One region of the Tannerella forsythia 92A2 genome, then DNA from elsewhere that is predicted to be linked to it. Evidence: riboswitches for the same ligand, from Rfam matches in the RefSeq annotation. Region 1 holds a riboswitch; each other region holds the start of a gene.
The links. A riboswitch is a leader RNA that binds a small molecule or an ion and turns the genes downstream of it on or off. The one in region 1 is predicted to bind cobalamin.

Region 2: another riboswitch for cobalamin. It lies ahead of nrdD (anaerobic ribonucleoside-triphosphate reductase); the one in region 1 lies ahead of BFO_RS06455 (4-hydroxyphenylacetate 3-hydroxylase family protein).
Region 3: another riboswitch for cobalamin. It lies ahead of BFO_RS09655 (TonB-dependent receptor); the one in region 1 lies ahead of BFO_RS06455 (4-hydroxyphenylacetate 3-hydroxylase family protein).
Region 4: another riboswitch for cobalamin. It lies ahead of BFO_RS00070 (ABC transporter substrate-binding protein); the one in region 1 lies ahead of BFO_RS06455 (4-hydroxyphenylacetate 3-hydroxylase family protein).

Annotation. Positions count from the first base shown of each region.
Region 1 covers NC_016610.1:1,586,634-1,589,833, reverse strand. The annotation lists gene BFO_RS06465 (acetyl-CoA hydrolase/transferase family protein) at 1-54, opposite strand, end outside; gene BFO_RS06460 (NifU family protein) at 57-374, opposite strand; gene BFO_RS06455 (4-hydroxyphenylacetate 3-hydroxylase family protein) at 379-1,839, opposite strand; cobalamin riboswitch at 2,105-2,314, opposite strand; gene BFO_RS06445 (IS4 family transposase) at 3,178-3,200, opposite strand, start outside.
Region 2 covers NC_016610.1:1,119,966-1,123,165, reverse strand. The annotation lists gene greA (transcription elongation factor GreA) at 189-659, shown strand; gene BFO_RS04510 (HIT family protein) at 673-1,074, shown strand; cobalamin riboswitch at 1,222-1,427, shown strand; gene nrdD (anaerobic ribonucleoside-triphosphate reductase) at 1,503-3,200, shown strand, end outside.
Region 3 covers NC_016610.1:2,378,865-2,382,064, forward strand. The annotation lists gene BFO_RS09655 (TonB-dependent receptor) at 1-1,417, opposite strand, end outside; cobalamin riboswitch at 1,544-1,739, opposite strand; gene BFO_RS09660 (FAD:protein FMN transferase) at 2,094-3,134, shown strand.
Region 4 covers NC_016610.1:17,290-20,489, forward strand. The annotation lists gene BFO_RS00060 (M13 family metallopeptidase) at 1-290, opposite strand, end outside; gene BFO_RS00065 (DUF3256 family protein) at 548-1,183, opposite strand; cobalamin riboswitch at 1,270-1,464, shown strand; gene BFO_RS00070 (ABC transporter substrate-binding protein) at 1,506-2,651, shown strand; gene BFO_RS00075 (iron ABC transporter permease) at 2,648-3,200, shown strand, end outside.

The DNA of each region.
Region 1 (3,200 bases):
GACGGCTTCGTCAGCCGAGACAATTTTGTTACGATAGGTTGTTTTCCATTCCATTGTTATAAATTCGATTCATGGGTTTTTCGAAGGATCCGTTTTGCTTCATCGAGCAGTGCCTGACTGACGCCATAGTCGGTTTCCACGCGGATCGTTTCGTCGCTCAGCGCTTCGCGAAGGATTTTCTGCACGACGTGCTCGAGCGTTTCGCAGGCCGAAGGACAATATCGGCATGCTCCGGTGAAAGACACTCTGACGACCGACCGGGAGATTCCCGTCAGTGTCAAGTCTCCACCGTGACTGCGCAGGAGAGGGCTGACCTTTTCGCGCAGCACGGCAGTGACGGCCTCTTTCTCGATGAATCGTTCCGTTTCCTTCACGTTCTTATTGGTCTAACGATTCGTCGATGCGGGCGATGGTGCGCGCCATTTTCTTCTTGGCCTCCAGATCGCCCTGACGTGCGATCATGATGCGTTGTGCTTGCGGCGATCCGGCTCCGTGCAGTGACTCCGTACGGTAGCCGACGGCAGCCGTCCCCAATGTTAAATTCTCAATCAGACGCAGGATACGCATCCGGTTGGTGGTGTCTTTACCTTTTGCTCCGGCCAGATATTTACGGACGATATCGCCCGTTTCTTCCGAGTGCAAGTCCCGTTCCGACGGCATGGTGACCATCAGTCCACCGGCAATATCTTCGGCCAAACGGGTGATTTCATACGGGAAACGGGTCACATTCTGTTTGCAGACATTGGCCAGCAGCAGGTCGATCATATAATTTCCGGCCGGCATCTTCACCCCTTCCGACGAGCAGGCGATTCCACAGGCATACAACGTCTCGTTCAGGTGAATCATCTCAATGAGTTTATCTTTGATATGCGATGCTTTGGGTACGCCGTTATAATCGGCAGCCAGAGCGGCCGCGCCAATCAGGACGTCGCCCACACCGACCTTGCATCCTCCGTATGACTGGCGGTGATACCCGGCGAAACGCTCGACCATCATGCCGGCAAACTGATATTCTTTACACATAAATACTCGCTCGTTGGGGATAAATACATGGTCGAACACGACGAGCGCTTCGTGCCCTCCGAACATCGGATTGCCGAGGTCAATATCGGCGCCTTCTTCCATCTTGCGCGTGTCGCACGACTGACGTCCGTAGATCATCGTGATTCCTTCGGCATCGCTCTCGATGGCAAACGATACGGCATAGTCGGCGTCGGCTTCTTTCATGGCGATCGTCGGCATAATCAGGTGCTCATGCGAGTTTACGGCTCCCGTCTGGTGGGCCTTGGCACCTGTCACCACGATGCCGTCAGGTCTTACTTCGTTGATATGAACATATAGATCGGGGTCTTCCTGTTGCGATGGCGAGAGTCCTCGGTCGCCTTTCGGGTCGGTCATTGCCCCATCGACTACGAGGTCGTTATCCTGTACATATTTCATGTATTCCACAAAGCGTTTGTGGTATTCTGTGCCAAGGGCTTGATCCATTTCGTAGGTCGTTGAATAGATGGCATTGAAGGCATCCATTCCGACGCATCGCTGGAAACAACTTGCAGTCTTCTGTCCGAGCAGGCGTTGCATTTTCACTTTCTTCTTCAAGTCTTCGGGGCTTTGATGCAGATGGCAGAACCGGTTGACCGTTTTACCGGTCAGGTTCGATGTCGCCGTCATGATATCCTTGTACTCCTCCATTTCGGCCAATTCATACGTCATGGCGATGGAGTTGAGCGACGGCCTGATTACCGGATGATCGACTGGATTATGAATCCGTTCACCCATAAAATACACCTTCAGGTTCAGCTTCCTGAGGCTTTCCACGTACTCTTCTCTTGTCTTCATGTATATTTCTTTTTATAAGTTAAAAAATGTCCGGTTTGCCCGATTCTTCCATTGCGAAGAAGAACAAAAAGGATATACTTCGCCTCTACACCGATTCCGGAACGACGCGACTCTTCCTTACGTCGACACAGAACAAGGTCTGTTGCGTTACACACCCATCCGAAGACCTCGTGTACACACCACGAACCTGTCTTCTCGCAATAGATTCAACAATTATATCTATTCAAATATGTTGCAGTCTTTTCCATTCCCTGTTCCCCAAGAATGAAAAAAAGTCGCCCAGGCAGGTCTTCTGACTTTTTCAAGGTTTTGCGATCTTCCCGTAGCCTTGATGTGGCATACAGTGATCAAAAAGAATGCAAAACCATTCTACTGAAATTACAGCTGAGGGTACAGTTCCGGACTCGCACCGGATTCCCTTTTCAATCCATCATCCATGAACGCATGATGAATCACCTGTGACGGGGACAAAGGAAATCAGTATTTTCCGATCGAACAAGAATAAATGAAAAAAAATGACATCCGATACGCTCTTTTAGACAGATTCCATATTTGTTTTCTGTCTGAAAGAGGATGAAGATATGCTAATAAACAAGTTATTGTAAGCGAGCGTAACGGAACGGAAGTTGCTCGTTGAGGATAGTGTCGGCCGGTGCTATCGTTGCTCCGGACTGTTCTTTGCAGTTCATCCGCCGTGTCTGGTAATATGCGGCTCTGCCGGCTTTTTGCCTCCGTCGGAGGGCGCTACATACGGTCTTTTTGCGAAAATCTAAGCCGTACATGATTGCTGACCGACACAAGGAAATTATTCGAATTCTATGTCGTTATCACCTTGTGCCACGCCTCCTCATACGTCTGCCAAGTCATGTTTTTCATCTCCATATCGACTTGTGAACTTGTTGTCAATACTGTAAACTGGCTCCCACATCGATTTATCAGATAAAAAGAAGAGTTTTTTATATTTAAGTGGCCAGAAAAAAGAGAAAGCAAAAAAGATTATTTTCTTCGCTATAGCTCATTTACTCAATGATTCCATTTTTAGTTTGTATAGAAAATTCCGCCATCCTTTCCATAAAAGAAAGAATGAAGGAATGTATAACATTACTTAGTCTTTAAGAGAAAAAGATTCACTATTAACCGACTAAAATCAAAATCCATCGGCTTTTATCTGTAATTAGTTAATATACATGCATTTATCATTTCTTTTTCTGTTTTTCAAAAGCTGCCTCCTTCTAAAATAAAGATAATTGAACATTCGAAGGGTTTTTATTTTTACTTTTAGTACGTTTGGAGTAGGCTTTACGTCCTTCTGTCACCACCCAAATTAAATCCAAGTGACTAATCAAGTGTATCCGCACCAA
Region 2 (3,200 bases), 470 kb from region 1:
AAAGAAATAGGGTATGATGTTATAAAGCAGTATTTCGGAATTTGGATATATGTAAAATATCTCCTATTTTTGCATCCGAATATAATAAGTGGTAAACAACTGGATTCCGGTCGAAACATTCTTTCTTGACCGGGATTCTTTTTTTATTTTTAAATTAAACGACTTAAACGACGAGGGAGGACATACAAATGGGTGTTACGTATATGACAGAAGAAGGTTACAACAAGATTCTGTCCGAAATCAATTATCTCGAAAGCGTCAAACGTCCTGAGATATCGGCACAGATCGCAGAAGCGCGCGACAAAGGCGACTTGTCCGAGAATGCGGAATACGATGCTGCGAAAGAAGCGCAAGGGATTCTGGAAGGGAAGATTGCACAATTGAAAGGGCTGATCTCCAACGCGCGACTCATTGATGAAGCACAGATCAAGACGGATGTTGTGCAGATTATGAATAAGGTGAAGATCAAGAATCTGCAAAATAAAGCGGTCATGACTTATACGCTCGTGTCTGACTCGGAAGCCAATTTGAAAGAGAACAAAATCGCAGTCAGCACTCCGATCGCACAGGGACTGATGGGGAAAAGAGTAGGCGATATCGCTGAAATCCAAGTTCCTTCAGGCATAATGAAGTTTGAAATCATGGAAATATCCATCTAATCAAAGATCGACTATGGCTACTATTTTCAGTAAAATCGTCAACGGCGAAATCCCATGTCATAAAATTGCGGAGAACCGTGAATTTTTTGCTTTTCTTGATATCCATCCTTTGGTCGAAGGGCATACACTCGTCATTCCCAAAGAAGAAATCGATTATATTTTTGATATCGACGATGACCGGCTGGGACGGATGATGGCCTTTGCCAAAAAGATTGCATGTGCACAGAAACAGGCGATCCCCTGCAAACGCATCGGAATGACGGTCATCGGGCTGGAAGTGCCGCATGCACACATTCATCTGGTGCCTATGCAGAAGGAATCCGACATGCACTTCGGGAAGGAGAAGCTCGAACCGACATCCGAGCAGTTAGCAGAAGTGGCTACACGAATCCGCTCGAAGCTGAACGGAGCATAACACCTCTTCCCAAAATTTCCTTGCGCCCGCCTGCGAGGCGCGAGGAAAATCTTAAAATCGTTAAAGACTGCATCAATACATTGATCGCAGATTTGTTGAAAACTTTTCCGGCATTTTTCGTAAAGAAGCTATTGGCAATTTCCTACCTTTGTACACGTAAACGGTTTCCGCGTTGCCCGACGCAACAAGGAATGAAAATGGGAATCCGGTGCAAGTCCGGAACTATCCCCGTAGCTGTAAGTTCCGCCATATGTGGACGGCGCTATCTATGGCCACTGCTCCCGTCAGCGACGGAGCGGGAAGGCGCGACGTCCGGAACAAGTCAGAAGACCTGCCGTGATACACGAAATAAGAATTTGTAAGTTCTCGGGTGGAAGAATATACAAAGAAGAGCAGATTTTGCATACACTATCATAATACAGGAACAGATGGATACATTTATCACGAAACGTGATGGAAAAAAAGAACTTTTTTCTATCGACAAGATCAAGAATGCTGTGACCAAGGCCTTCCTCTCGGTCGGCTGTTTCCCGTCGGATGAAGACTTGACATCCATCCTCGGACATGTACAGATCAAAGACGGCATGTCGGTTGAAGAGATTCAAAATCAGGTCGAAACGGCGCTTATGTGTGAACGCTACTACAAAGTAGCCAAATCGTATATCCTTTATCGACAGAAGCATCTTGAAGACCGCGAAGTGCGTGACAAGTTGGCTTTCCTGATGAACTACTGCGATGCGAAGAACGCCGCCACGGGAAGCAAGTTCGACGCCAACGCCAATGTAGAGCACAAGAACATCGCCACGCTGATCGGGGAACTGCCCAAACAGAACTTCATCCGTCTGAATCGCCGCCTGCTGACCGACCGCCTCAAGGAGATGTACGGCAAAGAACTGTCCGATAAATACCTCTCGTTGCTCAACCGTCATTTCATCTACAAGAACGACGAAACGAGTCTTGCCAACTACTGCGCGAGCATCACGATGTACCCGTGGCTGATCGGCGGTACAAAATCGATCGACGGAAATTCAACGGCGCCAAGCAACCTGAAATCGTTCTGCGGAGGCTTCGTGAATATGGTTTTCATCGTTTCAAGCATGCTCTCCGGAGCGTGTGCCACACCCGAGTTCCTGATGTATATGAACTATTTCATCCAAAAGGAATATGGCGAAGATTATTACCTGCACCCCGACCGCGATGCCGATTTGTCGCTCAAACGGCGTAGCATCGACAAAGTGATCACCGATTGCTTCGAACAGGTTGTCTATTCGATCAATCAACCGACAGGAGCGCGTAACTTTCAGGCGGTCTTCTGGAACGTGGCTTACTACGACCGTTACTATTTCGAGAGCCTCTTCGGTGAGTTCGTCTTTCCCGATGGAAGTCGACCGCATTGGGAATCGCTCAGCTGGTTACAGAAACGCTTCATGAAATGGTTCAATAAAGAACGTACCAAGACCGTGTTGACCTTCCCGGTTGAAACGATGGCGTTACTTACCGAAGACGGCGATGTAAAAGACAAGGAATACGGTGATTTCACGGCTGAGATGTATGCCGAAGGACATTCGTTCTTTACGTATATCAGCGACAATGCCGATTCGCTTTCGAGCTGCTGCCGGCTGCGTAACGAGATACAGGACAACGGGTTCAGCTATACGCTCGGAGCGGGAGGCGTTTCGACCGGCTCCAAAAGCGTGTTGACCATAAACCTCAACCGTTGTATCCAGTATGCTCGCCAACGAAGCATCCCTTACATGATGTACCTCGAAGACATCGTCGACCTGGTACACAAGGTGCAGCTTGGCTACAACGAGAACCTCAAGATGTTACACTCCAAAGGTATGCTGCCTCTCTTCGATGCCGGCTACATCAATATGAACCGGCAATACCTGACCATCGGCGTGAACGGACTCGTCGAAGCGGCCGAATACCTTGGCATCGAGATCAGCGACAATCCGCAATACACGGCTTTTGTGCAGGAAGTACTCGGGCTTATCGAACGTTACAATAAGAAGTACCGTACGAACGAAGTGATGTTCAACTGCGAGATGATCCCAGCCGAGAATGTAGGTGTCAAGCATGCTAAGTGGGACAAAGAAGACGGCTTCATCGTTCCGCGCGACTGT
Region 3 (3,200 bases), 790 kb from region 1:
GCTTCGTAAAGATATCGTTCGACGGATCAAAGTCGGTATCGATCTCGTCGTATCGTTCATTGCCCGTGCGGTTCATCAAATAGTTTAGGTTAAGACCGTGACGCGCGTCAATGCGGTAATCGAACCCGGTGCGCACGGTCGTCAGCGGCCGTTTGTTATGCCGGCGTGTACGGTCGCGCCCCGTAATCTCGTTGCGCGACGATTCGATGTAAGCGCCGTCCCAGTTGTATTTGCGGAATGCCGTGTCGGTCGTCAGCGCATGGTCCCACGTATGCGACAGGGAAAGGTTGGCTTTGAGGCCGGGCAGCAGAAAATCATTCTTCATATACCGCGCCGAGATGTTCCATGCTTCGGATTCGCGCTCGGCCTTACCGTACACGATGCTTTGAATCGAACCGGTCTGCAGCTGCTTGTGTACGGACGAGAACGATCCCGAAAGGAAAAATTCATCAGCCCACCGGCGATGCGTAACACCGGCTTCAAGCTGTGTCAGTACCGAGAAATAATCGTCATGGAAACGCTTGCGGTCGAACGGTCGGAACCGTCGCTCGGCCTCGTCCCACAGCTCGACGCCTTTCATCAGATAATCGTTCTTTGAATAATTAATTCCGGCTACGGGACGGATCACGATGCCGCTCTTCGGCATCACATACTGCCCGAACATATCGGCTTTATGTGTATGAAACGACCCGATGCCGTACGACACGTCAAGGTAGTTCTTCCGTTCCTTTCGGGTGATGACGTTAATGGCGCCTCCCAAGGCATCGCCTCCCAAATGCGAAGGCACTACTCCCTTGTAGATCTCTACCCGGTCGATGATATTGACCGGCAAGTTGGCCAGCGATATGCCGCGCCCTTTCGCGCTCATCGGCACTCCGTCGATAAAGTAACGCACGGAATTGCCCGAAAGGCCATTGACCGACAGTTCGAAATCGGAACCTACCCCACCTTCTTCACGCACTTTGACGCCCATGGTGCGGTTGACGATCGTATTCAGACTGTGGATCGTATTGGTAAGCGGCCTCATATCAAGGGCATTGGCGGCATATGCTCCCTCTCTGACCTGTTGGGACTGCGTCTTGCCGTAAACCTCGACAGCTTTTAAAACAACCGTGTTTTCTTCGAGCATAAAATCCTGCTTCGTGTTTTTTCGGATGTTCAGTTCCTTTCTCTCGGTTTTATATCCGACCGAAGATACGGCAACGATATGCTTCCCGGCCGACAACTCCAAGGTATAATGTCCCTTGTCGTCGGTAAATGCCCCCAGCGATGTATGTTCAATCGCAACGGTTGCCATCGATACGGGATGTCCTGTCGCATCGGTGACGGCTCCGGACAACACATACTTATTCTGCGCCACCGCTTCCGTACCGAACAGACATAAACATAATGCAAACGACAGGATCAACTTCATCATAAAACTGATAAACAATAACCTAAACATACCTGCAAAGCAGCATGGCTACTTGCAGGCTTCTCACCCTATGGTCGAAACTAAAAAATCATTCGATTCCAATCACGCTGTTCTTGCCCCCGAGAACATGTTCGTCTTTTATGCTTGGCAGGTTTCCTGACTACACCCCGAAAAGCGACCTTCCCGTCAATGACGACAGTGGTGTAAGTTTGCTTTTCCTCTTCACGGGTTCCACAGTAGCGGGCACTGTTCCGGACTCCGACCGGATTCCCTTTTATGCGAACGGCAGAATGACCGACGTATCACCAAAACAGCTGCAAAATTAAGCATTTATTTCGATATTTCCGCTATAAATTCTTTTTTTACGGCTTTAAACGGCACTGTTATTGTTAATCTACATTACTTTATTCCAATCAATCCTGATTGCGTAAAACCTTGTCTGTATTTTGTGGCGTGATGCTTTTTTAGCAAATCCTATGTAATTGTTTGAAAATAAACAAATCATCCGATAATATAAAATCGTTAAAATTTTTACAAGCAGATGATTTTCAATAATTTTATAGTTTGTAAAGTTTACAGCGGATGGCCTTGTAGAATCCTTGAAATTTTATTGTTGAAGAAAATGAAAATTGTAACGTATCTTTGCGCGAAAATTAATGCAGAAAATACAATGAATCCGATGATGAAATTTCCTTCAGAGAAAACAAACAAACAATGCGTTTTTTTTCGATCTGCTCTCTTTTTTTTGACCATCCTGTCGGTTATATCGTGCCGCTCTTCTCCACCTCAATATTACGAAGAGAGCGGAACGGTTTTTCATACGCTCTATCAGATTAAATACGAATCGTCCGTGTTGTTGACCGAAAAAATCGACGCGGAGTTTCAGGCCTTTAATCTCTCTCTGAACCCTTTTAATCCCCACTCGATATTGGCCAAAGTAAATCGAAACGAAGAGGTGGAGATTGACGATCGGTTCATAACCGTTTTTAACAAGGCCATGGAAGTATCTGTGCACTCCGATGGAGCTTTCGATGCAACAGCTGCTCCGTTGATCAATCTGTGGGGCTTTGGATTTGAACAAAAAGACAGTGTATCGCAACCCGTTATCGATAGCTTGTTAACGTTTGTCGGCTACCGAAAAATACGTCTCGAAAGCCGGCGTGTGATCAAGGAAGACCCGCGTATCCAGCTTAATTTCTCCGCCCTTGCCAAAGGGTATGCCTGCGACGTGATTGCTGCACTGCTTGAACGTGAGGGAGTAGAAAATTATATGGTCGATATCGGTGGCGAAGTTACCTCCAAAGGATTGAATCCCAAAGGAGAATGCTGGCGTATCGGTATCAGTAAGCCTGAAGACGATACGACAGGGATTAAAAATGACATCGGCCAGGTGGTAGCGCTTTGCGGTAAGAGAGGGATGGCTACGTCAGGCAATTACCGTAATTTTTATATCAAAGGAGGCAAGAAATACGCCCATACGATTGATCCCCGCACCGGCTATCCTTCGGAGCAAACGATCCTGAGTGCATCGATCATTGCGCCTGACTGCATGACGGCAGATGCATATGCCACGGCGTTTATGGCGATGGGCGTAGAAGCAGCTCTCCGCATGGCCGAAACACTTCGGGATATCGAATATTATGTGATTTATTCGGACGAGGCAGGACAAAACCGGATCCAATATTCCGGCGGCATGCATTCGGCTATGGTAAAGCCTTAAAAAGAAAAAATCCCAGACTCACGTCTCGGATTCCTCGCATAAACCATTTATATACCACTAAAAAGA
Region 4 (3,200 bases), 1.6 Mb from region 1:
CCGTGCTCATGTTCTTTTCCTGCAATTTCTTCGATCAGACTTTTCAGTTGCTCGCGGTTGTCTTCACTCAGTTTGTCAAACGAACCGAAACGCGAGTATTCGCCCGTGAGGGGATGATTTTTGATCCACCCGCCACAAGCATATTGATAAAAATCAGTCCCCGGATTGGCGGTTGTGTCCAGGTTTTCGATACGGATACCGACATCGTCTGTCAAGGTAGCCATCTTCGGATTTGAATTACAAGCCATCATCAATGAAATTAATGCTACTGATAAATACTTCTTTTTCATGTTAAATTCATGTTAAATGTTTTCTTCGGGCAAAGGTATACAATTCTATAATCAACGGAACGTATATCGTTCTTTTTTTTGAGTGGCCTTTCCATATTCGATGACTCGGACAGGACAATGATGGATACATACCAGACATTGTGTGCAATTTCTGCCCCAGTGCGGCTTTTTATCGACCAGTGCAATATTCGCGGTAAGACACTGTGAAACACAAAGGGAGAAGCCTTATCATCCACGTCGAATCTGGAAAAAATCACCTACTCAAAGCGTCCCTTTGCCCACGTAAATACTTTCGGTTCCGTTTTGAAAAATTGCTTCGCTTTATCACGCATAGCAGTGTCAAGATAGTACAAGGTCGTATACTCGGCAGTCAACGTCTGCGCATCTTCGTTTAACCGGTAAACAAATAAATCCATATCAAGTGCCGCCATCACATCAAGAAAAGCAACATCGGTCGTATCAACATCCGGCAGAAGAAAGTCATCGACCGAGACAGGGCTATACAAGCCATCGTCAGGAAGCGGCTTCCAGTCTGTCGTAAAGAAATGAATACGACTATCGGATACGGGAGCCGAGACGGTGGTAACCATACAAATAATCCAGGTATGGTTGACTAATGGAAGGCGTCTCAGTTCAACAGTGCTTCGCCCGCTCGTCTGTATTTTCAGATAGTCGGGGGTAAGTTTCATCAATTGCGATGCGCCCTGCATCATGTTCTGCAGCTTGGCTTCTTTTCCTGCCCGGTACAGATTCACCAGATCCTTCCGCCACGCATCTTCCAACCCGATCGTATATTCATCCGGCATCTTCACAAACAGCTCGGCCATATCCTGCGCTCCGACACCTACTATTGTGCATGCTGCCAACAGCATACTTATTATCAATTGTTTCATCTTCCTTCTTTTTAACGAATGGAGGTTCAAAGGTAGGCATTTTTGCAAAAGAAGACAATTTTTTTTGTCATTGCTTTTGTTTGCACTACCTTTGCTTCTGCAAAGGTTTTTCGGTTCGTCATGCACGAAGTGAAATGAAAAGGGAATCCCGTGAGAATCGGGAACTATCCCCGTAGCTGTAAGTTCTATTTATGGAGCACAACCTCCGCCACTGGTGCAAAATCCGAGAAGGCGTGCTTTACGGAACAAGTCAGAAGACCTGCCTTTTGCATACAGAACGGACCACTTTCGGGTGAAAGAGCAACAATGGATAATAATAGAAATGAAAAAAAAATGGATTGTCTGTATCATGCTGATGTTATGGGCATCATGTCAGCAGACAGGCAAACGACAGACAGAGAAGAGTACGGGAGATGCTACTGATAAAGAGCGAACGGAACAGATGCGCACTCGTTATGCACAAGGCTTCCGTATCACCTCTTCCGGTAAAATATGGCTTGTGGATATTCAAGACCCGCAAAAGGAAGAAGGCGCCTCATACCACTATGCTCTCGTCCCGAAAGCGGAAAAGGGACTACCGATTCCGGACAATTACGAGCCCATACCCATTCCTATAAGCAAAGTTGTTTGTATGACTTCGTTGCAACTATCGAATTTCATCAAGCTCGGCAGGCAGTACCTTGTGACGGGTATCACAAGCACACGCCATCTCTTCGACTCGAAGATGAACGAGCAGCTGAAAACAGGTCAAACACGCAAAATAGGAATCGAAGGGAATTTCGACACGGAGATCATCATCGGGATGGATCCGGAAATTATTCTGATCTCACCGTTTAAACGCGGAGGATATGAAGCCTTGAAAGAAACTGGCGTACCCCTGATTCCTCATCTGGGCTACAAAGAGCTGACCCCGCTCGGACAGGCCGAATGGATCAGATTGATCGGATTGCTTACCGGTTGTGAAGAAGAAGCGAACCAATGTTTCGACGAAATTGAACGAAAATACAATGAACTGAAGGCGCTGACAGCCCATGTTGAAAAGCGTCCCATGGTGTTCAGTGGCGAGATGCGGGGAGGTAATTGGTATGCTGTAGGCGGAAAAAGTTTTCTGGCACAGCAATTTCGCGATGCCGGGGCTGATTACTTTCTGAAAGACGACACGCATTCCGGAGGACTTACACTCGATTTCGAGGCCGTCTACAGTCAGGCTGAAGGTGCTCAATATTGGCGCATCGTGAACAGTTTTGACGGAGCATTTTCCTACGACGCTTTGCGTAAAGAAGACAACCGATACGCCGATTTCAACGCCTTCCGTAACAAAGGGGTTATTTACTGCAACTTACGCAAACAACCGTTTTACGAAAGCGCCCCTTCGCAACCGGAAGTCATACTGGCCGACCTGATCAGGGTCTTCCATCCCGATCTGCTGCCCGATTACGAACCGGTATATTACCAATTACTGAAATGAAGCGATACACGGTTCTCGTACTTATCTTCATCTCGGTATCGATCGTATTCTTTTTCTTCCTCAACCTCGTACTGGGTTCCGTGCACATCCCCCTACGTTCGGTTTGGAACATTGTTTGCGGATCGGCGGAAGAACCCGTCGTATGGCAAAATATTGTCTGGAAGTCACGGGTACCTCAGTCAATTACGGCATTAGTAGCGGGAGCAGGACTATCCGTAAGCGGCCTGCAGATGCAAACCGTCTTTCGCAACCCGTTGGCAGGTCCTTCGGTGCTGGGTATCAGTTCAGGGGCAAGCCTCGGGGTAGCTTCGGTGATCCTGCTTTCGGGCAGTATCGGCGGCGTAGCATTGAGCAAATTAGGATACATCGGAGAGATTGCCTTGACCATCGCAGCTACGGCAGGCGCACTCTCGGTAATGACGCTGATCGTATTTGTCTCGCAAAAAGTCAAAGGAAGTGTGACTTTGCTGATTATCGGAGTGATGATCGGTTACGTTGCGAATGCGATTATCGGCGTATTCAAATACTTCAGTGTAGAAGAAGACATCC